Sagittula sp. P11: one gene and its partner. The protein of the gene in region 1 interacts with the protein of each later gene in a pairwise test. Links are inferred from orthologs where the notes say so. Each region holds a gene or a part of one and is shown on either strand. Other genes may lie near its edges.

The links.
Region 2: the proteins of rlmN (region 1) and ftsZ interact in binary tests that used the Escherichia coli proteins (3 or more experiments, as listed by UniProt). The link is inferred for Sagittula sp. P11 from one-to-one orthologs.

The regions. Positions count from the first base shown.
Region 1 is NZ_CP021913.1:1,944,793-1,959,552, forward strand. The notes cover bases 10,866-13,817. They hold rlmN (23S rRNA (adenine(2503)-C(2))-methyltransferase RlmN), read right to left. Parts: upstream 12,958-13,817; coding sequence 11,773-12,957; downstream 10,866-11,772. Other genes in these bases: CDO87_RS09580 (heavy metal translocating P-type ATPase), read right to left, coding at 10,866-11,683; CDO87_RS09590 (gamma-glutamyl-gamma-aminobutyrate hydrolase family protein), read right to left, coding at 13,180-13,817. Outside these bases: phosphoserine phosphatase SerB, read left to right, coding at 1-515; CDO87_RS09530 (asparaginase), read right to left, coding at 519-1,496; CDO87_RS09535 (invasion associated locus B family protein), read left to right, coding at 1,680-2,210; CDO87_RS09540 (2-dehydro-3-deoxygalactonokinase), read left to right, coding at 2,221-3,105; CDO87_RS09545 (2-dehydro-3-deoxy-6-phosphogalactonate aldolase), read left to right, coding at 3,102-3,707; CDO87_RS09550 (alkaline phosphatase), read left to right, coding at 3,957-5,462; CDO87_RS09555 (hypothetical protein), read left to right, coding at 5,566-5,994; CDO87_RS09560 (ABC transporter ATP-binding protein), read left to right, coding at 5,996-6,658; CDO87_RS09565 (ABC transporter permease), read left to right, coding at 6,655-7,968; CDO87_RS09570 (copper chaperone PCu(A)C), read left to right, coding at 7,965-8,429; CDO87_RS09575 (GntR family transcriptional regulator), read left to right, coding at 8,505-9,200; more of CDO87_RS09580, read right to left, coding at 9,203-10,865; more of CDO87_RS09590, read right to left, coding at 13,818-13,893; CDO87_RS09595 (amidoligase family protein), read right to left, coding at 13,890-14,760.
Region 2 is NZ_CP021913.1:3,479,206-3,494,397, forward strand. Bases 4,203-7,143 are described here. They hold ftsZ (cell division protein FtsZ), read left to right. Parts: upstream 4,203-4,823; coding sequence 4,824-6,464; downstream 6,465-7,143. Other genes in these bases: CDO87_RS16990 (hypothetical protein), read right to left, coding at 4,203-4,378; lpxC (UDP-3-O-acyl-N-acetylglucosamine deacetylase), read left to right, coding at 6,997-7,143. Also shown: murB (UDP-N-acetylmuramate dehydrogenase), read left to right, coding at 1-183; CDO87_RS16975 (D-alanine--D-alanine ligase), read left to right, coding at 469-1,383; CDO87_RS16980 (cell division protein FtsQ/DivIB), read left to right, coding at 1,371-2,270; cell division protein FtsA, read left to right, coding at 2,302-3,630; more of CDO87_RS16990, read right to left, coding at 4,001-4,202; more of lpxC, read left to right, coding at 7,144-7,926; CDO87_RS17005 (outer membrane protein assembly factor BamD), read left to right, coding at 8,159-9,013; DNA repair protein RecN, read left to right, coding at 9,050-10,702; CDO87_RS17015 (FAD-binding oxidoreductase), read right to left, coding at 10,910-12,283; CDO87_RS17020 (chloride channel protein), read left to right, coding at 12,428-14,035; CDO87_RS17025 (SH3 domain-containing protein), read right to left, coding at 14,233-15,057. UniProt on the Escherichia coli protein: Essential cell division protein that forms a contractile ring structure (Z ring) at the future cell division site. The regulation of the ring assembly controls the timing and the location of cell division.

The DNA of each region.
Region 1 (14,760 bases):
TCGAAGGCGCGCTGATCGAGCGTGTCGCGCTGCTGAAGGGTCTGCCGGAAAGCGTCATCGACAAGGTCGTGGCCGAACGCATCACGCTGATGCCGGGCGGCCAGACCCTGATCGACACGATGCACGCCGCGAGCGGACATGCGGCGCTGGTGTCGGGCGGCTTCACCGCCTTCACCGCGCGCGTGTCGGCGCTTCTGGGTTTCGACGAGAACCGTGCCAACACCCTGCTGATCGACGCGGGCCAGCTGACGGGTGAGGTCGGGCGTCCGATCCTCGGCCGCGAGGCGAAGATCGAGGCACTGGAACAGATCACCGCGCGGCTCGGCATCACGGAGGCCGATGCCGTCGCAGTGGGCGACGGGGCCAACGATCTCGGGATGCTGAACCGGGCAGGCATGGGCGTCGCGCTGCACGCCAAGCCCAGCGTGCAGGCGCAATGTGACCTGAGGATCAACCATGGCGACCTGACGGCGTTGCTGTTCCTGCAGGGCTACGCCCGGTCCGACTTTGCCTAGACGCTAGAAGACGCCGGGGGCGGGGCGGACCCAACCGGTGACGCGCCCGTCCCAGTTGCGGATCTCGGGGTTGAGGAAGCGCTTCACGTCGGGGTGCTCTGCACTCAACACCCCCAGGCGGACGAGGATCGCCGCCATGGCGCATTCGGAGGCGCGCGTGGCCCCGTCCGCGATCTTCAGCGATATGCCAAGCCCGCGCTCCGGCAGGATGGCGATGAAGTAGCCTTCGGCGCCGGTCTTGATTGCCACCGGCTCTTTCGCGGCCTGCATCATCAGCGTGCAGGCACGGCCCTCGCCCGCGACCAGCAGCGGATGGGCGATCATCGCCTCCACCAGCCTGGCCGCCGAGCGTGACAGAAGGTCGCCCCGCTGGCTGGCCGTCGCGTAGAATGCCATCGCCCGGGCCATGCCCGCCATGGAGGTGGCGAAGTTCGGCGCGGAACAGCCGTCGATTCCGAAGCCGGGGGATTCCATTTCGGTGACTTCCTCGAAGGCCGAAAGGCAGGCCCTCTGCACCGGGTGATCCGGGTCGCAATACTCCGCCCCTGCGCCGAGGTGACGGGTCAGCGTCAGGAAGCCGGTGTGCTTGCCCGAGCAGTTGTTGAGAACCCGGCCCGGCTCCTGGCCGTCGCGGATCATCCCGAGCCACAGGTCCTTGTCGCGCGAGGGCTGCGGCCCGCAGATCAGGTCACTCTCCGACCGGCCGATATCCGCCAGCCATTCGCGCACCGCGCCATTGTGAACGGGCGCCCCTTCGTGGGACGCGCAGGACAGCGCAAGCCGTTCGGTCGACAGGGAAAATGCGTCCGCCGCGCCCGAGGCGACAAGCGGCAGGGCCTGGATCATCTTGGCCGAACTGCGCGGCAGGATCACGGCTTCGGGATCTCCCCAGGCCTCGACGATTTCGCCGGTGCCGTCACAGACCACAGCATGGCCTGCATGCACGCTTTCTGCCAGCGGTCCGCGCCAGACTTCCACCATCATCCGAGCTGCCATTCCGACCTCCTTTCGCCTGAGCGACTTTCTGCCAACGGGGCTTTCGCATTTTGCTTTTTTCAGGCTAAAGTCCTGCCGTCGAGAGAAAACACCGCCGCGGACCACAATGGTCGGGACAGGGCCGGGAACGCGGACGGTCAGAGGCATGGACAGCTGGAGGCTGCAGGAATGAATTCTACTCTTGGTCGCATGGTTGGCGCCGTGGCGATGATGTTGGGCGCGACCTTTGCACAGGCGCAGGAAAGCAGCACGAACCGGGTCGACGCGATGACCGACTGGTCGGTGTTCGAGGGTCAGAACCCGCGCGAATGCTGGGCTGTCACCACGTACAAGGAAAGCGTGAACACCAAGGATGGCCGCGTGGTCGCCGTGACCCGGGGCGAGATCCTCCTGATGGTGTTCTTCCGCCCCGAAGCGGGCGTCAACGGCCAGGTGGCCTTTACCGGCGGCTACCCGTTTGCGCCGGGCTCGACCGTGAACGTCACGGTCGATGGCACCGAGCTCGAGATGTACACCGAGGGCGAGTGGGCATGGCCCGCCACGCCGCAGGACGACGCCAAGCTGGTCACCGCGATGAAGCGGGGCTCCAGTGCCGTGCTGACCGCCGTGTCCTCGCGCGGGACCACCACGAAGGACACCTTCTCCCTGCTGGGCTTCACTGCCGCGGTCGAGGACGCCGAAACGCGCTGCAAGTCCTGACGCGTCTGACATGAGCGCTCCGGACTGGATTGCCGCCGACTGGGGCACGTCGCACCTGCGCCTCTGGATGATGCAGGGCGACGCCCCCGTGCGCCGGATCGACGACCCGCGCGGCATGTCGAAACTGTCTCCGGACGGTTACGAAGCCGTGCTTCTGGAGCTTCTGGGCGACAGCCTGACCGGTCCGACCGATGTCATCATCTGCGGCATGGCCGGGGCGCGGCAGGGCTGGAAGGAAGCGCCATACGCCTCGGTGCCCTGCGCGATCCCCTCCGAAGGTATCCCTGTCCCCACCTCCGATCCCCGGCTGCGCGTGCGCATCCTGCCGGGGATGAGCCAGTCCGCCCCGCCCGATGTCATGCGCGGCGAAGAAACCCAGATCGGCGGTTTCCTTGCCGCTGAGTCCGGCTTCGACGGCGTTCTCTGCCTTCCGGGCACGCATACCAAGTGGGTGCATGTCAGCGCGGCAGAGGTCGTTTCCTTCCGGACCTTCATGACCGGCGAGATGTTCGACCTTCTGTCGAAACAGTCGGTCCTGCGCTTTTCCGTCGGCGAAGGCTGGGAACAGGACACCTTCCTCGAAGCCGTCGATCAGGCGATGGGCCGGCCCGCGACGGTCGCGGCGGATCTCTTTGCCATCCGCGCCGGGAGCCTTCTCTCCGGCGATGGACCCGGCGCTGCCCGCGCCCGGCTGTCGGGCCTGCTGATCGGCCTCGAACTTGCCGGCGCAAGACCCTACTGGCTGGGGCAGCAGGTCGTCATCCTCGGCGAAAACGCACTGGCAGAAATCTATCGCACCGCGCTTGCGGCGCAATCGGCCATGGTACGCACCGTGTCCGTCGAAGGCGTGACACTGGCCGGCCTGACTGCGGCCTACAGAAAAGGAACCGCCTGATGCGGAATATCATCGCCATCCTCCGGGGCCTCACGCCGTCGGAGGCGGAGCCCGTGACCGAGGCGCTGATTGCCGCCGGGATCACCCGCATCGAGGTGCCGCTCAATTCGCCGGAGCCGTTCGACAGCATCGCGCGCATGGTCCGCTGTGCAGGGGATCGCGCGCTGATCGGCGCGGGCACCGTTCTGGACCCGGCCGATGTGCTGCGGCTGAAGGACATCGGCGCGGGCATGGTCGTGTCGCCGGACTGCAACCCGCGCGTGATCGTGGCGACCAAGCAGGCGGGCATGGCCTCCTATCCCGGTGTGTTCACCGCGACAGAGGCCTTCACCGCCCTGCGCAACGGGGCCGACGGGCTGAAGTTCTTCCCCGCGTCCAAGCTTGGCCCTGACGGGTTGTCTGCATTGAAGGCCGTGCTGCCTGCGGGGACCGAGACGTTTGCCGTGGGCGGCGTCGGGCCGGACGACTTCGCCGACTGGCACGCTGCGGGCGTGTCCGGCTTCGGCATCGGATCGCAGCTTTTCAAACCGGGCCGGACCGCCGAGGACATCGGGAAGCGCGGGGCAGAGATCGTCGCCGCCTTCGACGCCGTCTTCCTCTAAACCCCGCAGAACGTTCCAAAAATTCCCGTTGACAACGAAACGTTACTGAATAACATTGCGGCTACGCGATGAGATAACATGCGCATCGAGGTTGGAACGGCTCCGATCATCTTCTCGCAGTCCAATGCGTCCAAGGTGGGGCAGGACTGCGGAATGATTGCGTTTCATGAATCCGTTACGAGGGTGTCACACTGCCGAGACCTCGCGGCCCTATCGGCAGGCTGTAGAATGCCAACTGGGAGCAACCCGATGAAAAAGACCCTCGTGTCGATGGCCGCCATTCTGGCCGCCACCTCCGCATTTGCCGAAAGCCATGCCATGGACCTGCCGCAGGCCGGTTCCGACTGGTACACCGCCGGTCAGTCGCACATCGAAGCGATGCTGGCCCGCCAGCCCAACACCGGCCGCGCCAAGAACGTCATCGTCTTTGTCGCAGACGGCAACGGTGTCGGCACCAACTACGCCGTGCGCCTGTTCGACGGCCAGCAAAAGGGCATGCTGGGCGAAGAGAACGTCCTCCCCTACGAGACGCCAGAGTGGTACTCGGCGCTGGTCAAGACCTACAACATCAACGCCCAGACCCCGGACTCCGCACCGACCGCGGGCGCGCTGAACACCGGCGTCAAGCAGCGCTTCAACCTCATCAACCTCGGTGAGAACGCGATCCACGACGATTGCACCACCGAGGAAGGCAACCGCCTGACCACCTTTGCCGAGATCGTCTCGGGCATGGACAAGTCGGTCGGCATCGTCTCGACCGCGCGTATCACCCACGCCACCCCGGCGGCCGTCTACGCCAAGACCGCCAACCGCAACTGGGAAGGCGAGATCGAGGGCGACTGTGCAGGTTCCAAGGACATCGCGACCCAGCTGATCGACCAGATGGAAGCGGGCGTGATCGACATGGCCATGGGCGGCGGCGGCCGCTTCTTCCTGCCGGAAGGCGAGACCAACGGTCAGTCCAAGGGCCGCCGCACCGATGGCGTGAACCTGATCGACCGGGCCACCGGCCTGGGCGCGCAGTTCGCCGAGGACACCGCCGGCTTCGAGGCGCTGACCATGGATGCGCCGATCCTCGCGCTGTTCAACGACAGCCACATGGAATACGAGGCCGACCGCGCCGACGAGGACGAACCCTCGCTGGCCGACATGACCCGCAAGTCCATCGAGTTCCTGTCGCAGAACGAGAACGGCTATTACCTCGAGGTCGAGGCGGGCCGCGTCGACCACGCGAACCATGACGGCAACGCCTACCGCACCCTGTCCGACGGCGTTGCTTTTGCCGAGGCCGTGGCGCTGGCCGACGAGATGACCGATGACGCCGACACGCTGATCATCGTCACCGCCGACCACGAACACGCCATCGCGTTCAACGGCTACTGCGGCCGCGGCTCCGACATCCTCGGCCTGTGCATGGGCGTGTCGAAGGAAGGCGAGGCCAACGACGGCACCCCGCTGACCGCCGCCGACGGCAAGCCCTACACCGTGCTGGGCTACCTGAACGGCGCCGGTTCCGTGCTGAAGGAACCGACCGACGGCAGCAACGACTGGACCGGCTCGCGCGGCGATCTGACCCAGGAAGAGGCCACCGACATCGACTACGTCCAGCAGGCACTGATCCCCATGTCCTCGGAAACCCATTCGGGCGAGGACGTGTCGGTCTATGCCAAGGGCCCGTGGTCGCATCTGCTCGACTCCACCATCGAGCAGAACGTGATCTTCCACGTGATGAAGCACGCGGTGGACGCAGAATAAACGGCCGCGCAGGCTGAGAGGGGCCGCCCTGTTCCGGGGCGGCCCTGTTCGTCCGACATGACATGTGGGACACGTTAGACAGACCAGACCAAGGAGACGGACCATGGACCGCCGCACCGCCCTGACAACCGTTCTCGCCGCGCCTTTCCTTCTGCCGACACTCGCGCGGGCCGCCGACGGACCTGCCAAGATCCGCGAACTCTACGAGAAGAACGGCGATTTCTCCTCGTTCGCACAGGACGCCTCCGGCAGCCGCATCCTGTTCGAAGGGTTCATGGCCCCGCCGCTGAAGGCGGAGTCGCGCTTTTTCGTGCTGACGAAACGCCCGATGGCCGTCTGCCCCTTTTGCGAGACGGAGGCAGAGTGGCCCGACGACATCCTCGCGATCTACACGAAGCGGATCGTCGACGTCGAACCCTTCAACGTGAAGCTTGCCGTGCGCGGCGACCTGACCCTCGGTGCTTACAAGGACCCCGACACCGGCTTCCTGAGCATGGCCCGACTGACGAACGCCACATACGAGCGCGCCTGACATGGGTCTCGCCCTGCACGTCCGTGACCTGACCGTCGCCTCTCGCCGGGGGCGGGTTCTGCTGACGCTCCCCGAGCTTGACCTGCCCGCGGGCGGCCTTCTGGGCGTGCGCGGGCCATCGGGCGCCGGCAAGTCGACCTTCCTGAACGCGTTGAGCGGTCTGCTCGATGCGAAGGGTCGCGTGCAATGGGGCGAAACCGACATCGCCAGCCTGTCGCCGGAGCGCCGCACGGCGTTCCGCGCCGCGCAGATGGGCATGATCTTTCAGGACTTCCTGCTGTTCGAGGAGCTGTCGGCAGAGGCCAACGCCGCCCTGACCGCACAATTCGCACCCGCCGCAAACCGCCCGGGCATCCTGAGCCGCGCAAGGGACCGTCTGTCCCGGCTGGCCGTCCCCTCTGGCGCGCGCACGGTCGAGAGCTTCTCGGGCGGGGAACGGCAGCGGGTCGCGGTCGCGCGGGCGCTGGCCTCCGATCCGCAGGTCATCCTTGCGGACGAGCCGACCGCCGCGCTCGACCGCACCGCGGCGGACCGGCTGGTGGCCGACCTCGTCAGTCTTTGCCGTGACGGCGGCAAGACGCTGGTGGTGGTCAGTCACGACCTGCACCTGCTGGACGCGATGGACCGCGTCGTGACCATCGAAGACGGGCAGGTAACCGGATGAGAGACCTATGGGACAGCCTGCCGGTACTGGCGCAGGACATTACGATAGCCATCGCACTGCTGCTGCCGCTGCTGCTGATCGGCGTACTGCTGCTGCGCGGCTTCCGCCCCTTCCCGCTGATCCGTGCCCTGCTCTGGCGGTTCCGCTGGGCGAACCTGCTGTTTGTCCTGCTGATCGCCACCTCCGTCGGCATGGGTATCGGCCTGATCGCGCAGGAACGCGGGCTGCGGGTCGGCACCGCGCGTGCAGCATCGAAATTCGACATGGTTGTCAGCGCGCCCGGGTCCGAGCTGACGATGATGATGGCCGCCGTCTACCTGCAGGCCAGCGACGTGCCGCTTCTGGACGGCGCCGCCTACGACCTGATCGCCAACCACCCGCAGGTGAAGATCGCCGCCCCCATCGCCTTTGGCGACAGCTACGACGGCGCGCCGGTTGTCGGGACCATCGCGGACTTCGTCACCTACCTGTCGGACGGCCGGATCGAGGGCCGCCTCTTCCAGAAAAGCGGAGAGGCCGTGGTGGGTGCCGCCGCCGGGCTGAAAGTCGGCGACAGCTTCACCCCGCAACACGGGCACGGCGCCTCTGCCGACGACGAGGCGCATGAAGGGTTCGAGATCGAGGTGGTCGGACTTCTGCCCCGGACGGGTTCCCCCTGGGACCGCGCCGTGCTGATCCCGGTCGAAACCGTCTGGGAGGTGCACGGCCTTGCCAACGGCCACGCCTTCGACGAGGGGGACCGCATCGGCCCGCCCTTCGATCCGTCCCTGTTCCCCGGCACACCGGCGGTGATCGTCCGCGCCAAGGAGCTGTGGGCCAACTATGCCCTGCGCTCCGAATTCACCCGCAAGGGAGAGATGATGGCCTTCTTCCCCGGCACCGTGCTCTCCAACCTCTATCGCGTCATGGGCGACGTCCGGCAGGCCATGTCGGTCATGTCCGTGGTGACGCAGGTGCTTGTCGCGGCTTCCGTCCTGTTGGGGCTGTTCATCCTGTCGCGCCTGTTCCAACGGCAACTGGCGATGCTGCGCGCGCTCGGCGCGCCCCGCCGCTTTGTCATGGCCGTCGTCTGGGGCTATGGCGTCGCGCTGCTGATGGCAGGCACCGCCCTGGGCCTTGTCTTCGGCCTTGGCGCTGCATCGGTCCTGTCGCAGGTGGTGACGGCACGCACCGACATCCTCGTGACCGCCGCCATCGGCTGGCCCGAGATCACCCTGGCGCTGGCCTTCCTGTCGGCCACGTCCGTTTTGTCGCTCATCCCGGCGGTCATCGTTCTTGCCCGCCCAATCGTGGAGTCCCTACGCGCATGAAACACCTTCTGCTGGCCACCGCGCTTCTGACCACGCCGCTCGCCGCCGAGGAAACCCACCTTTTCGAGGTTGGCGGGCTTGAGGTCCTGCATCCGTGGACCAACGCGACGGCCCACGACCACGCGCTGCTTTACATGGAACTCCACAACGAGGGCGACGCGCCGGTCGAGATTATCTCGGCCCGGACCGAGGACGGCGTGAACGGTCAGCTTGTGGGCTTCCGCATGGCGGATGGTACCATGGTGGCGGACCCACTGCCCCCGATCCCGGTCGCCCCCGGTACAGAGCTGGCGCTTGAACCGGACGTGATCGCGATTTCCTTCGACGGACTCCCCGCCCCGCTGGAAGAGGGGGATCACCTGGAGATAATCCTCGAGACCTCTGCCGGAGAGCTGGAGGTCGAGGTCGCCGTGGAGGCCGCCGACGCCCGCCAGCACAGCCACGCCGGTCACAGCCACTGAGCCCGGCCGCTGCCGCATTTGACGGACGACGGACCGCTCACGTACACCAGTCGTACACATCCGGGGAGGACAGCGATGACCGTCAGCAGAAAGACCGCGTGTCTTGAAGATCTCCGGATGCGGATCCTGAAGCTGGAGCTCGCGCCCGGTGCCGAACTGGACGAGACCCAGGTGGCCACCGCCTACGGGCTGTCACGGACGCCGCTGCGCGAGGTCTTCCAGGTGCTTGGCGGAGAGGGCTACCTACGGCTTGAACACAACCGGGGCGCCCGTGTCGCCGCCATGGACCTTGCCGCGTTGCGCTGTCTTCTCCAGACCGGGCCGCTGCTGCTGGCGACGATGGCCCGGCAGGCCGCCGAGCACCGGGGCGAAGCCGCGCTACCGCCGCTGCGCGACGCACAGGCGGGCTTTGCCGCAGCGACGGAAGAAGGAGACGCAGCTGCCGCCGCCCTGTTCAACCACAGCTTTCACACGCAGGTCGCCTGCATGGCGTCGAACCCCTACCTGATGCCGGCGCTGCGGCGCCTTCTGATCGACCACACGCGCCTGACGCAGGGCTTCTTCCAGCCGGTCAAGAAGAAGGAGAAGAAGCAGCTCAGGAAGGTGTCGCAGCACCACGCCACCCTGACCGACGCCATCACGGCGCAGGACGCGGAGGCCGCCGTCTCGACCACGCTCCAGAACTGGGACCTGTTCCGGGAACGGATCGAGAAGCTGATGACCCCCGAGGCCCTGCCGATCTCGGTGGAGGCCGCCGCGGCGACGGCCTGACGTTACTCTGCCGCGCTCACCGCCGTTGGCATGTCCGGCTGGCCGGCCGCGCTGGTCCGGTCCATAGCCGAAATACCTGTCCCCAACCCGCGCAACCTCAGGGCGTTCGTCAGGACGAACACCGACGACAGCGCCATCGCCCCCGCAGCCAGCATCGGTGACAGCATCAGCCCGGTCAGCGGATAGAACACACCTGCAGCGACCGGGATCAGCACGACGTTGTACCCGAAGGCCCAGAAAAGGTTCTGGCGGATGTTGCGCATGACACGGCGGCTGACGTGGTGCGCGGTGACGACGCCGGACACCCGGCCCGAGGCCATGACCACATCGGCGCTCTCGATGGCGACATCCGTGCCGGTGCCGATGGCCAGACCGACCTCTGCCGCGGCGAGCGCCGGGGCGTCGTTGATGCCGTCGCCGACAAAGGCCACCTCGCCGAACCGCTGTTGCAGGTCGCGCAGCGCGTCCAGCTTGCCCTCCGGCAGGACCTCCGCAGTGACATGTGCGATGCCGAGGTCGCGCGCGATGGCCTCTGCCACAGGACGGGCATCGCCCGAGATCAGCGCGACCTCCAGCCCTTCCGCCCTCAGCGCGGCAACGGCGGCGCGGGCGTCGGGTTTCAGCCGGTCAGCCACGCCGAAGACGGCGGCGATCTGTCCGTCGACCGCGACAAGCACCGGGGTCTCTGCCGCCTGCGCCGTCCGGTCGAGCGCGTCGGCAACCGCGGTCGTGTCGATCCCGCGCGCCGCCATGAGGCGCGGGGCACCGACGAGGATCGCGCGTCCGTCCACCACCGCCTCTAGCCCCTGTCCCGGGAGCGCGGTCACGTCCTCGGGCTGCGGCGCATCCGGCGCGGCGCGCATCAGGGCCTGTGCGATGGGATGCTCGGACCCCTGCTCTGCCGAGGCGGCGAGACGCAGCACCTCATCGGCGTCAAAGCCGGGCGCAGCCGAGGCGTGGCTCAGCTCGGGGCGGCCTTCGGTCAGCGTGCCGGTCTTGTCGAAAGCCACCAGGTTCACCGTGTCGAGCCGCTGCAGCGCGTCGCCCTTGCGGAAGAGCACACCCAGTTCGGCCGCGCGGCCGGTGCCGACCATGATCGAGACGGGCGTCGCCAGCCCCATGGCGCAGGGGCAGGCGATGATGAGGACGGACACGCCCGCGACCAGCGCGAAGGTCAGGCCCGGACCGAACACCAGCCAGGTCAGCGTCGTCAGCGCGGCAAGCACCAGAACCGCGGGCACGAACCACAGCACGACCTTGTCCGCCAGCGCCTGGATGGGCAGCTTGGCGCCCTGCGCCTCTTCGACCAGCGCGACGATGCGGGACAGGACGGTGTCCTTGCCGACGGCCTCTGCCCGGTAGCGCAGCGTGCCGTTGCCGTTCACAGTACCGCCGGTCACAACCGTACCTTCGGCCTTTTCCACCGGGGCGGGTTCGCCGGTCAGCATGGATTCATCGACGAAGGACCGCCCCGTCAGGACAACCCCGTCCACGGCAATGCGTTCGCCGGGGCGGACAAGCAGCGTGTCGCCCTTCTGGATCTCTTCGATTGCGGTCTCGGTCATCGTGCCGTCGCGGTCGACCATGGCCGTCGCGGGCCGCAGGCCGACGAGATGGCGGATGGCAGCGCCGGTCCGGCCCTTGGCGCGCGCCTCGAGGAAACGGCCCAGCAGGATCAGCGTGACGATGACGGCGGCGGCCTCGAAATAGACGGCGCGCGCGGTGTCCGGCAGCAGCCCCGGCGCCAGAAGCGCGACCGTCGAATAGACCCAGGCCGCCAGCGTCCCGAGCGCGACAAGCGTGTTCATGTCCGGCGCGCCCTTCATCAAAAGCGGCAGGCCGATGCGATAGAACCTTCGTCCCGGCCCGATCAGGACAGCGGTGGTCAGCAGGAACTGGATCGTCCACCACGTCGTCTGGCCCAGCGTCATGGTCAGCCAATGATGGAACGGCGGGAACAGGTGTCCCCCCATCTCGCCAATGAACACCGGCAGGGTGAGCAGAGCGGCGAGGATCAGATCGCGCTTCAACCGCGCCTGCTCGACCTGCTGGCGGTCTTCGGTCGCTTCCGCATCCTGCAGGGGCTTTGCCGGGTAGCCGGCCTCCGTCACGACTTTTGCCAGCGAGGGCGCATCGGTGGACCCGGACAGGCTCACGACCTCGGCGGTTTCGGTGGCAAGGTTCACGGAGGCACGCAGCACGCCCGGCTGACCGGCCAGCGCCTTTTCGACGCGCGCGGCGCAGGAGGCGCAGGACATGCCGTCGATGGCAAGGCGCGTGTGGCTCTCGGCAGCCGGATAACCCGCCGCCTTCAGCGCCGCCTGCAACGTGGCGGCCCCGGCACTGCCGCTGACCTGCGCCGTCTTGTTCGCAAGGTTGACGGAGGCGCTGTCCACGCCTTCCGCACCCGCAAGGGCACGTTCGGCGCGCCCGGCGCAGCCGCCGCAGTTGAGTTTCGTGACTTCGAATCGCAAATCGGTCATGGGTCTCACCCTCCTGACCGGTCACATAAGGGTTCCAGTCAGGGGAGGGTCAATACCCTCTCGTCACCTTCCCCCGATCACGCCCGATTTCAGCCCGAACGGACCTCTGCCTCGATCTCCTTGCGGGATTTCCGGGCGCGTTCGGTGGTGGACTTGAGCTGCCCGCAGGCGGCCATGATGTCCTCTCCGCGCGGCGTGCGGATGGGCGAGGCATACCCGGCCTTGTGCACGATGTCGGCGAAGCGTTCGATCCGCGACCAGTCGGACCGCTCGTAGGGGGAGCCGGGCCATTCGTTGAACGGGATCAGGTTGATCTTGGCCGGGATGCCCGCGATCAGCTTGACCAGCCGCCGCGCGTCCTCGTCGCTGTCGTTCACGTCTTTCAGCATCACGTATTCGAACGTGATCCGTTCGGAGTTCGACAGCCTCGGATATTCCCGCAGCGCGTCCAGAAGCGTCGCGATGTTCCAGCGCTTGTTGATCGGCACCAGCTTGTCGCGGACCTCGTCGGTCGTGGCGTGGAAGGACACCGCCATCAGGCAGCCGATCTCTTCGGCGCACTTCGCGATCTCCGGCACCACGCCGGAGGTCGACAGCGTGATCCGGCGGCGCGACATGGACAGACCTTCGTGGTCCATCGCGATCTTCATCGCGTCGCGCACGTTGTCGAAGTTGTAGAGCGGCTCGCCCATGCCCATCAGCACGATGTTGGACAGAAGGCGCGGCCCCTGATCGCCCGTGCCGGTGCCCGGCTCGGGCCATTCGCCAAGGTCGTCGCGCACCAGCATGATCTGACCGACGATTTCCCCGGCGGTCAGGTTGCGGACCAGCTTTTGCGTGCCGGTGTGGCAGAACGAACAAGTCAGGGTGCAACCCACCTGCGAGGAAACGCAGAGCGTGCCGCGATCTTCCTCGGGGATGTAGACCGTCTCGACCTCGTGGCCGCCCGCGATGCGGACAAGGTACTTGCGCGTGCCGTCGGCCGAGACCTGCTTCGACACGATCTCCGGCAGGGAAATCTCGAAGGTGGCGGCCAGTTTCGCGCGGTAGTCCTTGGCAAGGTTGGTCATCGACTCGAAGTCGCGGACGCCCCAGAAGTACACCCATTGCCAGACCTGATTGACCCGCATCTTGGCCTGTTTCTCGGGCGTGCCCATGGCCAGAAGCGCATCACGCAGCCCGGCCCGGGTCAGACCGACCAGGTTGATCTTGCCGCCTTCCGGCAGCTTGCGCGGGATCGTCACGAGATCCTGGGTGATGGGTGCGTCAGACATGATAGGCGTCCTTCGGATAACAAGCGGCCTGTATACAGGATTCGGGCGGAATTTCCATGGCCTTTGGCGCAACTGCGTCCGGCCCCGCCCCGATCCATGCAGACCTGTGGTGCGCTTCGCGGATTACAACCGTCGGCGGCACCTGACCCGCAGGTCATTGCCGGAAAAAAGGAAAGGGCCGGGCGTCCTGTCCCGGCCCTTCTTGACCCCATCACGCCAATGTCAGGCGGCTTCGTTCAGGACGGCGTGGGTCTGGCTGCGCCGCTCGGAATAAGCCCGGGCGGCGGAAACGAGTGCGCGGAAGATCGCGCGTTGTCTGTGTGCGTAAAACAGATGCTCGGGGTGCCACTGAATACCCAGCGCAAAGGGATCGCTCCCCCGTTCGATGGCCTGCACCATGCCGGCGGTGTCGCGGGCACTGACGCGCAGCCCCTCCCCCAGCTTGTCGACGGCCTGCGTGTGCAGGGCGTTCACCTTCATCGGCTGTTCACCGACGTAGCGGGCGAGCTGGGTCTCGGCCACGACGCAGACCTCCCGCTTGGGCAGGATCGTCTTGATCATCGGGGAGTCGCTGAAGGTCTCCCACGCGTTTTGATCCAGCGTGCCGCCAAGCGCGACGTTCAGCATCTGCGCCCCGCGGCAGATGCCGAGGACGGGGATGTTGTCCTGCATGGCCTGCGCGGCAATGGCAGCTTCAAAGCGGTCGCGTTCACGGTCCAGCCGGGCCGAGACGCCGATCTTCCCGCCGTAGAGTTCCGGCGCGATGTCGTCGCCGCCACCGATGATGACGCCATCCACCGCGGCCAGGTCCGAAGGCCGGCCCGCGCCCCAGCGCACGCCGCGCGCACCGGCAAGCCAAAGGTTCAGGTTCACCAGCGGATAGATCCGCCATCCCGAACGCGAAGACGTGGTCACACCGATCAGGGGGCGGCTCATTGCACCGCCTCCGGCTCTGATACGTCGTTGCTCTGGAACAGTTTCGAGACGCGTTCGGCCCAGCGGCCCTCCGCACCCGGAAGGTAATGGTTATGCTCGAGCCACGCCGTCCGAAGGGTATCCAGCATGTGCGCGTCATTGGCGACATGCTCCACCCGCGCCCAGAGGTTCCACGGCCGCGCCAGCGACCACCCCTCTTCGTCGATCCGGCAATCCGGCAGGCGGAAGTGGAACGTCGGACGCGCCGACAGCTTGCTTTGCGCAGGAAAGATGCGGTCAAACAGCGCACGGTCGTGGTGCGCGAAAAGCGGCATCAGGTCGAGCCCGTGGTTGCGCGACGAGATATGCCGCGCCGCGACGGACATCAGGTCCCTCAGCGTCGATGGCTGGTCCTTCACCAGTTGCGTAACGAAGGCATGCGGCCATGTCTCGATGAAAGGCATCAGCCGGCGCGTCATGTCCAGGTCTTCCGCCCGGCGCAGCCACGGTTCCAGCAGCCCGAAAGCGGTGATGGTGTTCAGGGTCTGCGGATCGTCCGCGCCCACGATCTCCGGGTTGAGGTGCACGCCGAAACCCAGCAGCACGCCCGCCCGGGACCCTCTCGCGCCGCGATGGCGCAGCTCGTCCAGAAGCGCGCCGAGGCGGATGACTTCCTTGCGGGTCAGCGGTTCGGTGATGATCTCGACAGGGACCACGGCCTTTGCCATATTCAGGCCTCGCTCCAGCAGAGGGATGTCCTTCTTGCGCAGCGAAATGTCCAGTTCGACACGGATGTCGCCCAGTTCGGTGCCTTCGACGGTCAGTTCGTGGGAGTGCGGTGCGGTGGCCGTGCCGCCGAGGAATTCGGCAACGATCTCGCCGGTCTGC
Region 2 (15,192 bases), 1.5 Mb from region 1 along the record:
ATGCGGGGGGCCACGCGGGGCGGGGCGCAGATGTCGCCCAAACATTCGAACTTTCTGGTGAACACCGGCGGTGCGACGGCGGCGGACCTCGAAGGTCTGGGCGAGGACGTGCGCGCGAAAGTGCGCGAACAGTCGGGGATCGAACTGATCTGGGAGGTCATCCGGATCGGCGATCCGGGCTGATACGGCACGGTTTCCGGCGTTTCGGGTCGGATTGCGCCGGGCGGGCGGACTCTGCCGCCTGCTTTTCGGCAGCTTGGGGCCGAATCGTGAGGCCATAACCGCGAAAAAGAGTTTTCCAAGCCCGAATAAAGGCGTTACACTCACTACTTGCGGGGCTGTTGCGCCCACGCCAAAGGCGGACATTCCCGGCGGTCGAGACAACAACAGCGGACCGGCGGGACGCGACCACAGGCAGGTTGCATTACAAACATGGGGGTGAACCCCCGGGAAAAAGGCAGTTTTGGGATGTCGAGCAGGACACTCCCGAAAGTGGCGGTGCTCAAAGGCGGACCCTCGGCGGAGCGCGAGGTTTCGCTGGTTTCCGGACGGGAATGTGCCGCCGCTCTGAGGGGCGAAGGGTACGAGGTGATCGAACTGGACGCGGGGCCGGATGTGGTCGAACGTCTGAAGGAGATCGCCCCGGACGTGGTTTTCAACGCATTGCACGGGCGCTGGGGCGAGGATGGCTGCATCCAGGGCCTCCTGGAGTGGCTTCGGCTGCCCTATACGCATTCCGGCGTGCTGGCCTCGTCGCTGGCCATCGACAAGGAAAAGACGAAGGTGGCCTATCGGACGGCGGGCCTTCCGGTTGCGGAAAGTTTTCTCGCGACCAAGGCGGAGGTCATGGCGGCGCACGTCATGCCGCCGCCCTACGTGGTCAAGCCCTACAACGAGGGATCGTCGGTCGGCGTCTACCTCGTCCACGAGGAGGCCAACGGGCCGCCGGTGCTGGACGACAAGATGCCCGAGCGGGTCATGGTCGAACAGTTCGTGCCGGGGCGGGAGCTGACCGCGACCGTCATGGGCGGGCGCGCGCTTGGCGTGACGGAGATCCTGACCGACGGCTGGTACGACTACGACGCGAAGTACAAGGAGGGCGGGTCGCGGCACATCTGCCCGGCGGAGCTGCCGCAGGAGATCAACGACGCCTGCATGGACTACGCGCTGCGCGCCCACGAGGCGATCGGCTGCCGGGGCGTGTCGCGCACCGATTTCCGCTGGGACGACACGCAGGGGCTGGCCGGGCTGCGGCTTCTGGAGACCAACACCCAGCCGGGGATGACGCCGACCTCGCTGTCGCCGGAACACGGGCAGCTTGCCGGCATGAGCTTTGGCCAGTTCTGCGCATGGATGGTGGAGGATGCCTCATGCGACAGATAAACGTGCCCGAGACCGACACCGGAATGGCGCGGCTGGACCCGCGCATGAGCCGGATGAAGTACCGGCTGGAGCGGCTGATGCTGACGCCGCTGTTCCGCTTTTCGCTGCGGGTGGTGCTGCCCTTCGCGCTGGCCTTTGGCGGCGTGACGGCGTGGTTCTCGGTCGAGGCGAACCGCACGGCCTTTACCTTGATGGTGGCGGACGTGCAGGCGGCGGTGCAGAACCGCCCGGAATTCCAGGTGAAGCTGATGGCGATCGACGGCGCGACCGAGGCGGTGGCCGAGGCGATCCGCGCGGAACTGGCGCTGAACCTGCCAATGTCGAGCTTCGACATCGATCTGGACGAGATGCAGCTGAAGGCGGGGGCACTGGACGCGGTCAAGAAGGTCGACCTGCGCATCCGGCAGGGCGGCGTCCTGCAGATCGACGTGGTGGAACGTGTGCCGGCGGTGCTGTGGCGCGGCCCCGAGGGGCTGGTGATGCTGGACGAGACCGGCATGACGGTCGGCCCGGCGGCGTCGCGGGCGGAACGCGTGGACCTGCCGGTGATCGCGGGCGAGGCAGCGGAAGAGGCGGTGCCCGAGGCGCTGCGTCTCTGGGCCGTGGCCGGGCCGCTGAAGGAGCGTCTGCGCGGGTTCGAACGGATCGGCGCACGGCGCTGGGACGTGGTCCTCGACCGCGACCAGCGGATCATGCTGCCCGACAAGGGGGCCGTGCAGGCCCTCGAACGGGTGATCGCGATGGCGATGGCGCCGCAGGTGGACCTGCTGGCGCGCGACCTCGTGGCGGTGGATCTGCGGCTGCCCCGGCGGCCGACGATCCGGATGAGCGAACATGCCACCGAAGAGATGTGGCGTATCAAGTTGATAGAGGCAGGCCAGCAATGATGTTCCGGCAGACTTCGGAGGATGATGGGCAATGATCGAACTGTACGAGTCCCAGCGGGCGATGCGGAACATGCGTCGCGCGGCGATGCAGCGGGGTGTGATCGCCATCCTGGATGTGGGCACGTCCAAGATCGCCTGCCTCGTCCTGCGGTTCGACGGCACGGAAACGCGCGACGACGGCATCGGGCCGCTGGCCGGTCAGTCCGGGTTCCGGGTGATCGGCGCGGCCACCACACGGTCGCGCGGCGTCCGCTTCGGCGAGATCAGCGCCATGGGCGAGACCGAGCGCGCGATCCGCACCGCCGTGCAGGCGGCGCAGAAGATGGCGGGCATCCGGGTCGACCACGTGATCGCGGCATTCTCGGGCGCCGATCCGCGCAGCTACGGGCTGGCCGGGCAGGTGGAGGTGATGGGTGTCACCGTCGACGAGCAGGACGTGGCCCGGGTGCTCTCGGCCTGCGACGTGCCGGACTTCGGCCACGGCCGCGAGGTGCTGCACGCGCAGCCGGTGAACTTCGCGCTGGACCACCGTTCCGGCCTGATCGACCCGCGCGGGCAGATCGGCACGGAGCTGTCCTGCGACATGCACATGCTGACGGTCGACGCGCAGGCGATCCAGAACCTCGCGCATTGCGTGAAGCGCTGTGACCTCGAACTCGCCGGGCTTGCGTCCTCGGCTTATGTGTCGGGCATCGCGGCGTTGGTGGAGGACGAGCAGGAGCTGGGCTCTGCCTGCATCGACATGGGCGGCGGCACGACCGGCATCTCGATCTTCATCAAGAAGCACATGATCTATTCCGACAGCGTGCGGATGGGCGGGGACCACGTGACCTCGGACATCTCCATGGGGCTGCAGGTGCCGATGGCGACCGCCGAGCGGATCAAGACCTTCTACGGCGGCGTCGAGGCCACCGGCATGGACGACCGCGAGATGATCGAGTGCGGCGGCGAGACCGGCGACTGGGAACACGACCGCCGGACGGTGAGCCGGGCGGAACTGATCGGCATCATGCGGCCGCGCGTCGAGGAGATCCTCGAGGAGGTGCGGGTGCGGCTGGACGCGGCGGGCTTCGACCATCTGCCGTCGCAGCAGATCGTGCTGACCGGCGCGGCCTCGCAGATCCCGGGGCTGGACGGTCTGGCGTCGAAGATCCTGCGTCAGCAGGTGCGGCTGGGCCGTCCGCTGCGGGTGCACGGGCTGCCGCAGGCGGCGACGGGTCCGGGGTTCGCCGGGGCCGTGGGCCTGTGCCTCTTCGCGGCGCATCCGCAGGACGAATGGTGGGATTTCGAGATCCCCGTGGACCGTTACCCGGCACGCTCCTTCAAGCGCGCCGTCCAGTGGTTCCGCGACAACTGGTGACAGGATTTTCTCCGAGAAATCCTGTCACGGCCGGAAGGTCATGTTTCCGCAAGGAAACGTGACCCCGGCACGGTGACATTCCGGGTGGGCCGTTCAGGATTTTCTCCGAAAAATCCTGTCACGGCCGGAAGGTCATGTTTCCGGCAGGAAACGTGACACCGGCACGGTGACATTCCGGGTGGGCCGTTCAGGATTTTCTCCGAAAAATCCTGTCACGGCCGGAAGGTCATGTTTCCGCAGGGAAACGTGAGACCGGAGCAGGGACGGTTCGGACGGGGCGCACAGGATTTTCGTCGAAAATCCTGTTGCCTCGGTGCTGTCACGCCCGCGGTGCAAGCGTGACGCCACAGGCGCTTCGGGAACGCCGCAATCAGCCGCTGATCGTGTAGGTGAAGGACGTGCCGTCGTCCTTCGACATGGTCACGGTGTTGCCGCTGAAGGTCACGCCACGGCAGCCGGTGCCCGCCCATTCGGCGGGTTCGGTCAGGGTGCGGCACCACTTGCCGTCCCGGATCTCCCAAGTGCCGCGGGTGATCTCGCCGGTGCTTTCCTTGCCGAGCAGCCGGCCGTCGGCGGTCAGGGCCATGGTGGACTCGGCGTTGGCGAGCGTCTTGCCGGCCAGCCGCCCCCTGAGTTGCAGGTCGGCCTCGGTGGGGGCTGCGGCCTCGGGCGCTGTGGCGGGGACCGGGGCGGTGGTGCAGGCGGTCAGAAGACAAATCGGCAGCGCCATAAGGGCAAATCGCGTCATGATATGGTCCTTTGTTCAATGAAAACGGAAAATGTCGTGCTTTCACGCCTACAACAGGCCACCGCCGCGTTCAAAAATTTTTTGGCGGGAGAGGACATTTCGCCCCGTGACAGAACCCGTCCGCCCTGTTAACAAGCATGTGGATAACAGCGGGAAATCCGCGGCCGGAGGATCGGGCAGGATCCTTGAAACACCACAGTTGAGTCGCCGCCCTGCGGGTGGTGGCTTTGTCGTGCTTGTGCCAAGTATGCCGCGGACCACACGATATCGCGCTTTCGGCGAATACTCGCGGAAATGGGCCGGAAATGTGGCATATTTGGTGGATAACTGCTGATTTTTGCGTGACGATCGGGGTTGCAGTGAGTAAACTGAACCCTAACAGGCCAACGACGTGCCTGGACGGGTCGAAAAGACACACACGACAAGAACACAGGCGGACGACACCATGGCACTGAACCTATCCATGCCCGGACAGGATGAATTGAAGCCGCGCATCACGGTCTTTGGCGTGGGCGGGGCAGGCGGCAACGCTGTCAACAACATGATCGAAAAGAACCTCGAAGGCGTGGACTTCGTGGTGGCCAACACCGACGCACAGGCGCTGCAGCAGAGCATGTCTCAAAGCCGCATCCAGCTGGGCGTGAAGGTGACCGAGGGCCTTGGCGCAGGGGCGCGGGCATCGGTCGGCGCGGCGGCCGCCGAGGAGTCGATCGAACAGATCGTGGATCACCTCGCCGGCGCTCACATGTGCTTCATCACGGCGGGCATGGGCGGCGGCACCGGGACGGGTGCGGCGCCGATCATCGCTCAGGCAGCACGTGAACTTGGCGTGCTAACCGTCGGCGTTGTCACGAAACCTTTCCAGTTCGAAGGCGCCAAGCGGATGCGCCAGGCAGAGGAAGGCGTCGAGACGCTGCAGAAGATGGTCGACACGCTGATCATCATCCCGAACCAGAACCTCTTCCGGCTCGCCAACGAGAAGACGACCTTCACCGAGGCGTTCTCGATGGCCGACGACGTGCTGTATCAGGGCGTCAAGGGCGTGACCGACCTGATGGTCCGTCCGGGCCTCATCAACCTCGACTTCGCCGACGTGCGCGCGGTCATGGACGAGATGGGCAAGGCGATGATGGGCACCGGCGAGGCCGAGGGCGAAGATCGCGCGATCCAGGCGGCCGAGAAGGCCATAGCGAACCCGCTGCTGGACGAGATCAGCCTCAAGGGCGCCAAGGGCGTGCTGATCAACATCACCGGCGGCGCGGACCTGACCCTGTTCGAACTGGACGAGGCGGCGAACCGCATCCGCGAGGAAGTGGACCAGGACGCCAACATCATCGTCGGCTCGACGCTGGACGAAGGCATGGGCGGCCTGATGCGCGTGTCGGTCGTGGCGACCGGCATCGATGCGTCGGACAACGTCGGCGACATGCCGGTGCCGCGCCGCAAGCTGTCCCAGCCGCTGCGCCAGCAGGAAGCGGAAGCCGCACCGGCCCCCGCTCCGCAGCAGCGCGCCCCGGAGCAGGTCGTCGCACAGACGGCGCCCGCAGCGCAGCCTGTGCAGGCGCCGCTGTTCGGTGAGCTGGACGCAGAGCGCGCCGCAGCCCAGGACGAGATGGAAGACATCTTCGAGGACGAGGCGCAGACCCCGGCCGCCCCGGCGATGCAGGACGACGGCCTTCCGCCGCCGGCCTACCAGCCGCAGGTCGCCGATTTCCGTCCGCAGCCGGACAGCATCGAAGCCGATCCGAACGATTTCATCGCACCGCGCAAGCCCGCCCCGGGCGTGCCGAGCCCGGACACGCTGGACCGCCTGAAGGCGGCCGCCGCCCGGACCCGCGAAGAGACTGTCCGCCAGCACGGCGCCATCCCGGCGCATGCGTCGGAGGAGAAGCCGCGCTTCAGCGTCAACTCTCTGATCGGCCGGATGACCGGGCACGGCTCCGAGAACGCGCAGCCGCAACAGCAGCCGGCACGCCGCCAGCCGCCGATGCAGGCGCAGCGTCCCGCTCCGGCCCCGGCGCCCGAGGCCGATCCGGAAGAAGATCGCATCGAGATCCCGGCCTTCCTGCGCCGCCAGGCGAACTGAGGCGGACACGGCACTACCCTCGGCCCGCCCGAGACCCTCGTGGACGGCGCCCTCTGGCAACAGGGGGCGCCTTTCCTTTTTCTTTACCTTTGTGTGGGTGCCTGTGTGGCCGGGCGGGCCGCGTTAACGCGAAGGTCGCGGCCTAAATCCCTGACGCGTCTCGGGCTTCTTCCGGTGGCGCTTCGGGAATCATGAGGTGCGGGGCAGGTTGACGTGAATGGCGGTAACGGACCGGCCGATCCACGGTTTTTCGCGCGGTCCCGGCGCCCTTTTGCAACAAAGGTGCAAAATCGCGGTCACATTGGCGGCGCAGGCGCCTGATAAAACCGCGCTCAAGCAGGGATATTTCCCCATGCATTCCAGAGGGTTGCCCGGAGTGTGCACCTGCAGCGGCGGGGGGGCGCCTAGGGGGGCGGGGGGATGTTTCACTCGGTTACAATCTTTGATTTGAGACCGGAGCCGCCTGCGCTTTATCCCATTGTACAAGGACGCGCCTGTCAGACGGTGCGCATCACAAATTCGGGAAGTCGACGTGCAAACAACCATCCGCTCAGCGATCAGCTTCGACGGCATCGGCCTGCATTCCGGCCGACCCGCGCGCCTGACCATCCGTCCGGCGGTGGTGAACCGTGGCATCTGGTTCAAACGTACCGACGTCGACCTTGGCGACACGATGATCCCGGCGCGCTGGGACAACGTCGTGCGCTCTCCGCTCTGCACGCTGATCCAGAACCGGGCGGGTGTCTCCGTCTCGACCGTGGAACACGTCATGGCGGCGCTGGCCGGTTGCGGCGTGCACAACGCGCTGGTCGAGATCGACGGCCCCGAGGCGCCGATCCTCGACGGGTCGAGCGTGCCTTTCGTGCGCGGCATCCTGAACGTGGGCCTGCGGGCGCAGGGCGCCCCCGTGCGCGCCATCGAGATCCTGAAGCCGGTCACCGTGGAAACCCAGGGCGGCTGGGCGCGCCTGTCCCCGTCTAAGACCGGGCAGGGGCTCGACATGGTGTTCCGCATCGACTTTGCCGACGCGGCCATCGGTGTGCAGGAAAAGCACCTGAACCTCGCCAACGGCACCTTCGTGCGCGAGTTGAGCGACTGCCGCACCTTCTGCCGTGCCTCCGACGTGGACGCGATGCAGAAGGCGGGCAAGGCGCTTGGCGGCACCTACGAGAACGCCGTCGTGGTCGATGGTGACAAGGTCCTGTCGCCGGGCGGTTTCCGTCACGCCGACGAGGCCGTGCGCCACAAGATGCTGGACGCGCTGGGGGACCTGGCGCTGGCCGGTGCGCCGATCCTTGGCCTTTACGAAGGGCACAAGGCCGGTCACGCCATGACCAACGCCCTGCTGCACGCGCTGTTCGCCGATGCACAGGCCTGGCGCTTCGTGGACTGCGACGCGGCGACCGCGGCGACGCTGCCGGGCGCAGGTGTCGTGCTGGACGAGATCCCGGCCGTCGCCTGACCCGCTTATCCACATCAACGATGACGTATATGTGTACTGCGCCGGTTGGAGAAACCGGCGCTTTCCACATCTTGCGGAATGCCCTTGCGTCCACCGGCAATATCTTGCGATGGATTGGCGGGGGCACCGCCAATAGGGCGTTTTGCCCGCTGATTTTCTGTGCTAGACCCTGCGCAACGGGGCCTTTATGCAGGTTGGCGCAAAGGGTTCGAAAAGAACGAAGGACGGTGTCATGACAGGGGGCAGATCGCGGGCTTTGGTGTTCGGGGTGAGCGTAGCGGCTCTGCTGTTGTCGGGCTGCGGCGAACTCAAGCGCAAGGACATCGGGCCGGACGGCCAGCCGCTGGAAACCTACACGGCCAAGCAGATCTACGAGCGCGGCGAATACGAGATGTCGCGCAAGGACTACGAGGACGGCGCGTTCTATTTCGGCGAGGTCGAGCGGCTTTATCCCTATTCGGACTGGGCCAAGCGTGCGCTGATCATGCAGGCCTATTCCTACCACAAGAACAAGGACTACGAGAACGCGCGCGCCGCGGCGCAGCGCTATATCGATTTCTATCCGGCGGACGACGACGCGGCCTATGCGCAGTACCTGCTGGCGCTCAGCTACTACGACCAGATCGAGCTGGTGGGCCGGGACCAGGGCCTGACGTTCCAGGCGCTGCAGGCGCTGCGCGCGGTGATCGAGCGTTATCCCGACAGCGAATACGCGCGGTCGTCGATCCTGAAATTCGATCTCGCCTTCGATCACCTCGCCGGCAAGGAGATGGAGATCGGGCGCTACTATCTGAAGCGCGACCACTTCGGCGCCGCCATCTCGCGGTTCCGCGTGGTGGTGGAGGACTTCCAGACCACGACCCACACGCCGGAGGCGCTGCACCGGCTGGTGGAGGCCTACCTGTCGCTGGGTCTGGTGGAAGAGGCGCAGACGGCCGCCGCGATCCTCGGTTACAACTACCAGTCGACCGACTGGTACGAGGACAGCTACGCGCTTCTGACGAAGCAGGGGCTGGAACCGCGTGCGTTCGAAAACAACTGGCTCGGCAAGGTCTATCGTCAGATGGTGCGCGGCCAGTGGCTTTGAGGGGCGGTGGGCTGAACACCCACCCTACGGCTGGACATGCTTCGGGCGCTTGAAATCCGCGACATGCTGATCATCGACCGGCTGGATCTCGACTTCCAGCCCGGTCTCAACGTGCTGACCGGCGAGACCGGGGCCGGGAAGTCGATCCTTCTGGATTCGCTGGGATTCGTGCTGGGCTGGCGCGGGCGCGCCGAACTGGTGCGCGCGGGCGCCGAGCAGGGCGAGGTCGTGGCGGTCTTCGACCTTGCGCCGGACCATGCGGCGCGCGGCGTGCTGGAGGAGGCCGGGCTGCCCGCGGGCGACGAGCTGATCCTGCGGCGGGTGAACACGGCGGACGGGCGCAAGACCGGCTGGGTCAACGACCGGCGGGTGTCGGGCGACGTGCTGCGGCAACTGTCGGACACGCTGGTGGAACTGCACGGGCAGCACGACGACAAGGGCCTGCTGGACCCCAAGGGGCATCGCGCGATCCTGGACGACTACGCCGGGGCCGATGACCTGCAGGCGGAGGTCCGGGAGGCCTGGCGCGCGCTGGCGGCGGCCCGGAAGGGGCTTTCGGACGCGCAGAAGGCGATGGATGCGGTGCGCGCCGAAGAGGGGTTCCTGCGCCATTCCGTGGCCGAGCTGGATGCGCTCGCCCCCGAAGAGGGCGAGGAAGAGGCGCTGGATTCGCAGCGCCGGACGATGCAGGCCGCCGAGAAGATCCGCGAGGACATCGCGCAGGCCTCTGCCGCCTTGGGATACGAGGGCGCGGAGGGCGCGATGTCGGGCGCGCTGCGCTGGCTGGAAGGGGCTGCGGAGAAGGCGTCGGGCCGGCTTGATGCGCCGATCGAGGCGCTGGTGCGCGCCATGGCGGAGCTGGACGAGGCGGCGCGCGGGGTGGCGGATTGCCTCGAGGCGCTGGATTTCAATCCGGCAGAGCTCGAGTCCTGCGAGGAAAGGTTGTTCGCGATCAGGGGGCTGGCGCGGAAACATCAGGTGATGCCCGACGAGTTGCCGGGGCTGGCCGCATCGCTGTCGGAACGGCTGGAGGCGCTCGACGCGGGCGAGGCCCGGCTGGGCGAGTGGCAGAAGGCGATCCGCGACGCGGAGGCGCGGTTCGACGATGCGGCGGGCCGGCTGACCGCCCTGCGCCGCGATGCCGCCCGGCGGCTGGACGCGGCGGTGGCGGCGGAGCTGGAGCCGCTGAAGATGGGCCGCGCGGTGTTCGAGACGGAGGTGGCAGAGGCCACGGCCGGGCCGGAGGGCCGCGACGCGGTGACCTTCCGCGTGGCCACCAACCCCGGCGCGCCTGCCGGAGCGCTGAACCGCATCGCCTCGGGCGGGGAACTGTCGCGGTTCCTGCTGGCCCTGAAGGTCGCGCTGCACGTGCAGGCGGGGCAGGGCGTGACGATGATCTTCGACGAGATCGACCGCGGCGTGGGCGGGGCCACCGCCGACGCGGTGGGGCGGCGCCTGAAGGCGCTGGCCGATGGCGGGCAGGTTCTGGTGGTGACGCACTCGCCGCAGGTGGCGGCGCTTGGCGCGCACCACTGGCGCGTGGCGAAACGGGTCGAGGACGGGATGACCCTGTCGGAGGTCGTGGCGCTGGACGCGGGCGCGCGCGAGGCGGAACTGGCGCGGATGCTGTCGGGCGACACGGTGACGGACGCGGCGCGGGCCGCGGCACGGTCGCTGCTGGCAGGCTAGGCGCGGCCTCCGGGCGCCCCGACCGGCGACCTTGCGGTCCCCGGCGGCCCACCCTCCCGGCCACGCCCCGGCCTGGCGTGGCACCGGGTGAGGCGCGGACAGGCTGTCATCTTGCACAACGCGCTTCGCGCGGACCCCGGCATGCCGGCCCCGGTGCCCTCTGCATTGCGGACACCGCGTTTCCCGTCCGTCGAGGGCAGGGGGCCGTCAGTTGCCGGGCACCAGCTTCCCGGGATTCATGATGCCCGTGGGGTCGAGCGCGTTCTTCAGCATGCCCATGACGGTCCAGGCGGCGCCGTGCTCCGCCTCCATGAAGGGTTTCTTGCCGACGCCCACGCCATGTTCGCCGGTGCAGGTGCCGCCGAGGCGCAGGGCGCGTTCGGCCATGCGGGCGGAGATCCCCTTGGCCTCGTCGAGGTCGGAGGGCTTGTCGGGGTCCAGAAGCAGGATGGCGTGGAAGTTGCCGTCGCCCACGTGGCCGAGGATCGGCCCGCTGATGCCGGAGGCGGCGATGTCGGCCTGCGTTTCCTCGACCGCGCGGGCGAGTTCGGAGATCGGCACGCAGATGTCGGTCACCACGGCACGGGCGCCGGGGCGCGAGGCGAGGATCGCGTAATAGCCGTTGTGCCGCATCGCCCAGAGCGCGTTGCGCTCCTCGGTCCGCGAGGACCAGCGGAAGGCGGAGGCGCCGTGGTCGGCCACGATCTCGGCAAAGCGTTCGGCGTCCTGCGCGGTCGATTCCGGCGAGCCGTGGAATTCCACCATGAGGTGCGGCTGTTCGGCCATGTCGGCGCCCGCGTAGGCGTTGAAGGCGCGCGCGGTGGCGGCGCAGGCGAACTCGATCCGGGCGAGGGGGAGGCCCATCTGGATGGTCTCCATCACCGCGGTCACGGCGGAACCCATGTCGGGAAAGGCGCAGATGCCCGCGGAGATCGATTCAGGGATGCCGTGCAGGCGCAGGGTCAGCTCGGTCACGAGGGCGAGGGTGCCTTCGGAGCCCACGAGCAGTGCGGTCAGGTCGTAGCCGGCGGAGGACTTGCGCGCGCGGGTGCCGGTGCGAATCACGGTGCCGTCTGCCAGCACCGCCTCGAGCGCCAGGACGTTGGAGCGCATGGTGCCGTAACGGACGGTGGTGGTGCCGGAAGCGCGGGTCATCGCCATGCCGCCGATGGAGGCGTTGGCGCCGGGGTCGACCGGGAAGAACAGGCCGGTGGCGCGCAGCTCCTCGTTCAGGGCCTCGCGGGTGACGCCGGGCTCTACGGTCACGTCCATGTCGGCGGGGCGGATCTCTGTCACCCTGTTCATGCGGGTGAAGTCGACCGAGACACCGCCGCGCAGCGCCTGGGTCTGCGCCTCGAGCGAGGTGCCCGCGCCGAAGCCAACCAGCGGCACGCCGTGGGCGTGGCAGATCTGCGCGATGCGCGACACTTCGGCGGTGTTTTCGGGATATGCGACCGCATCGGGGGCGATGGGCGGGAAATAGGACTCCGATCCGGCGTGGGCATCCAGATCGGGCTTGGACCGGCTGAGACGTTCGCCTAGGAAGGCCTGCAAGTCGTCGAGCGCCTGTTCGATAGGCATCTTGGTCTCCGGTGAGTGACAGGAGGCCACCTTACCGGGCGACGCGGGGCGGGGAAACCCGCGGGTTTGGAGGAGAAGGCCGTGCCGGGCGTATTCGCGCAACACCTTGCCACCATCAGGGGCGACTTTTCGCGCGGCTGGGACATGATCCGTCACAACGGGCCGGGACAGGTCAGTTTCTGGTTCATCGCGCTGTTCCTCGGCATGGTGTCGGGCTTTGCCGCCATCGGCTTCCGCTTTGCGGTCGAGACCCTGCAGGCGGCGGTCTACGGCACGCGCGACGTCAACATGCTGGCGAGCTGGGCAGGCGAGCTGCACTGGGCCTGGGTGCTGGTGATCCCGGTGCTGGGCGGCATCGCGGTGGGGGCGCTGTTGCAGAAGTTCACGCCGGACGGGCGGGTGCGGTCGGTCGCCGACGTGATCGAGGGCGCGGCGCTGAACGACGGCCGGGTGGAACGGCGCGCCGGCGTGGTCTCGGTGCTCTGCTCGTGGATCACGCTGTCGACAGGCGGCTCCACCGGGCGGGAGGGGCCGGTGGTGCACATGGCCTCGCTGGCGGCCACATGGGTCGCGAACCGGATGAAGGTGGACGGCATCACCGGGCGCGACCTTCTGGGCTGCGCGGTGGCGGCGGCGGTCTCTGCCTCGTTCAACGCGCCGATTGCCGGGGCGCTGTTCGCGCTGGAGGTGGTGCTGCGGCACTTCGCGCTGCACGCCTTTGCGCCCATCGTGGTGGCGAGCGCGGCGGGAACGGTGATCAACCGGCTGGTCTATGGCGACGTGACGGAGTTCACCCTGCCGGGGACGACGGTGGTGGAGTTCTACCTCGAGTTGCCGGCGTTTTTCCTGCTGGGGCTGGTCTGCGGGATCGTCGCGGTGATGATGATGCGGGCGATCTTCTTTGCCGACGACGTGGAGACGGCGCTGCAGAAGAAGCTGGGGCTGCCCTACTGGCTGCGCCCGGCGGTGGCGGGGCTGCTGCTGGGCGGCATCGCGATCTTCTATCCGCATATCATCGGGGTGGGGTACGAGACGACCTCGCGCGCGCTGACCGGCAACCTGCTGATGTGGGAGGCCGTGGTCTTTGCGGTGATCAAGGTCACGGCGGTGTCGATCACCATGGCGGGCCGGATGGGCGGGGGGATCTTCTCGCCTTCGCTGATGGTGGGGGCGCTGGTGGGGCTGGCCTTCGGCCATGTCGCCACGGGGATGGCGCCGGACATGTCCTCGGCCTTCACGCTCTATGCGCTGGCGGGGATGGGCGCTGTGGCGGCGGCGGTGCTGGGGGCGCCGATCTCGACCACGCTCATCGTCTTCGAGCTGACCGGGGACTGGCAGACGGGGCTTGCGGTGATGGTGTCGGTGTCGATGTCGACCGCGCTGGCGAGCCGCGTGGTCGACCGGTCGTTCTTCCTGACGCAGCTGGCGCGGCGCAAGGTGCAGCTGGCGGCGGGACCGCAGGCCTACCTGCTGGCGATGTTCCGGGTGCAGGGGGTGATGCGCAGGCCCGACGACGAGCGCGCCGCTGACGAGGAGGCCTGCCTGAGGATGATCGAGCGCGAGCTGTTCGTGCAGGCGACGGCGACGCTGGAGACCGCGCTGCCGATGTTCGACCGCTCCGGCGTGGCCTTCCTGCCGGTGGTGAAGATGGAGGACGGGGTGCCGGTGTTCCAGGGCGCGCTGTTCCACGTCGACGCGCTGAAGGCCTACAACCGGGCGCTGGCGGCGACGGCGGAGGAAGAGCATTCCTGAGGGGTTTCGCCTGCGCGGTGCGCAGGCGACCCGCCGGGGCTGCGCCCCCGGCGCGGGGGGCTGTCTGCCCCCCGGACCCCCCGAAGGTATTTGTGCCAAGATGAAGGGGGCGGGGCCATGGTGCCCCCCGGATGCGGAAACGCCCCCGCGGGAGATCGCGGGGGCGTTTTTTTTTGGTTCCGGTCTCTGGTCCGGGATCAGCGGCGCATGGTGTTGACGATGCAGCTGTCGAGCCGGTCGATGCGGACGAAGGCGCAGTTGGCGAGGATGCGGGGGAGGTCCTCTGCCTCGACCACGATGGAGCCGTTGTGGCGCTGCGGTTCGCGGCGCGGCTGCGGTTCCGGGCGCGGGGCGAGCGGCTGGCGGGTCTGCGACAGGTAGGAGGAGTGGGCGTAGCCGGTCCGGCCGTCCTCGTGCCGGATCAGGTACCAGGTCTGGCTGTCGTCCAGCACGCGCACGCTGCTGCCCTGGGTCATGGTGTCGATCACCGGGAAGTTCGTGCCCGGGCCGTCGCGCAGGTTCAGGGCACCGGCCTGCGGCGCGTTGATGTAGAGCTGCGGGAGCTGGTCGAGCGGCACGTCGGCGTGGCGGCGGTCATTGTTGCGGTAGCGCGTGTCGTCACGATCCCTGTAGGCGGAGCCGTCTCGATCCCTGTAGGCGGAGCCGTCGCGATTGCGGTAGCCGGAGCTGCCGCGGTCGATCTCGCCCGAGTAGAGCGAGTGATCGCGGCGCGAGGCGATGTCGTCGTCGCCGGTGCGGCGCGGGCGCGGTTCGGTTGCCGAGAGATAGCGGGCGGCGGCGAAGCCGGTGTTGCCGTAGGCGTCGCGCACCCGGAACCAGTTGCCGTCCTCCAGCACCGTCACGCGGGAGCCGTGCGGCATCTCCCGGACCACCTCGTAGGAGGTGGAGGGGCCGGTGCGCAGGTTGAGGAACCCGTCTTCGGGCGCGTTGACCCAGGCCTGCAGCGCGGCGGCCTGGCTGGCGGCGAAGAGGGCAATGAACAGGGCGATCAGGCGGGTCATGAACGGTCCTCCGGTGGCATCGGTTCTGTTGGCAGACGCCGTCAACATGGGGGCGCATCCCTCTGTTATGCAATAACGCGCCGTCGTCAGCGAATGTTCCGGGGGTCTGAGGAGGGCCCCGGAGGTAGGGAAACA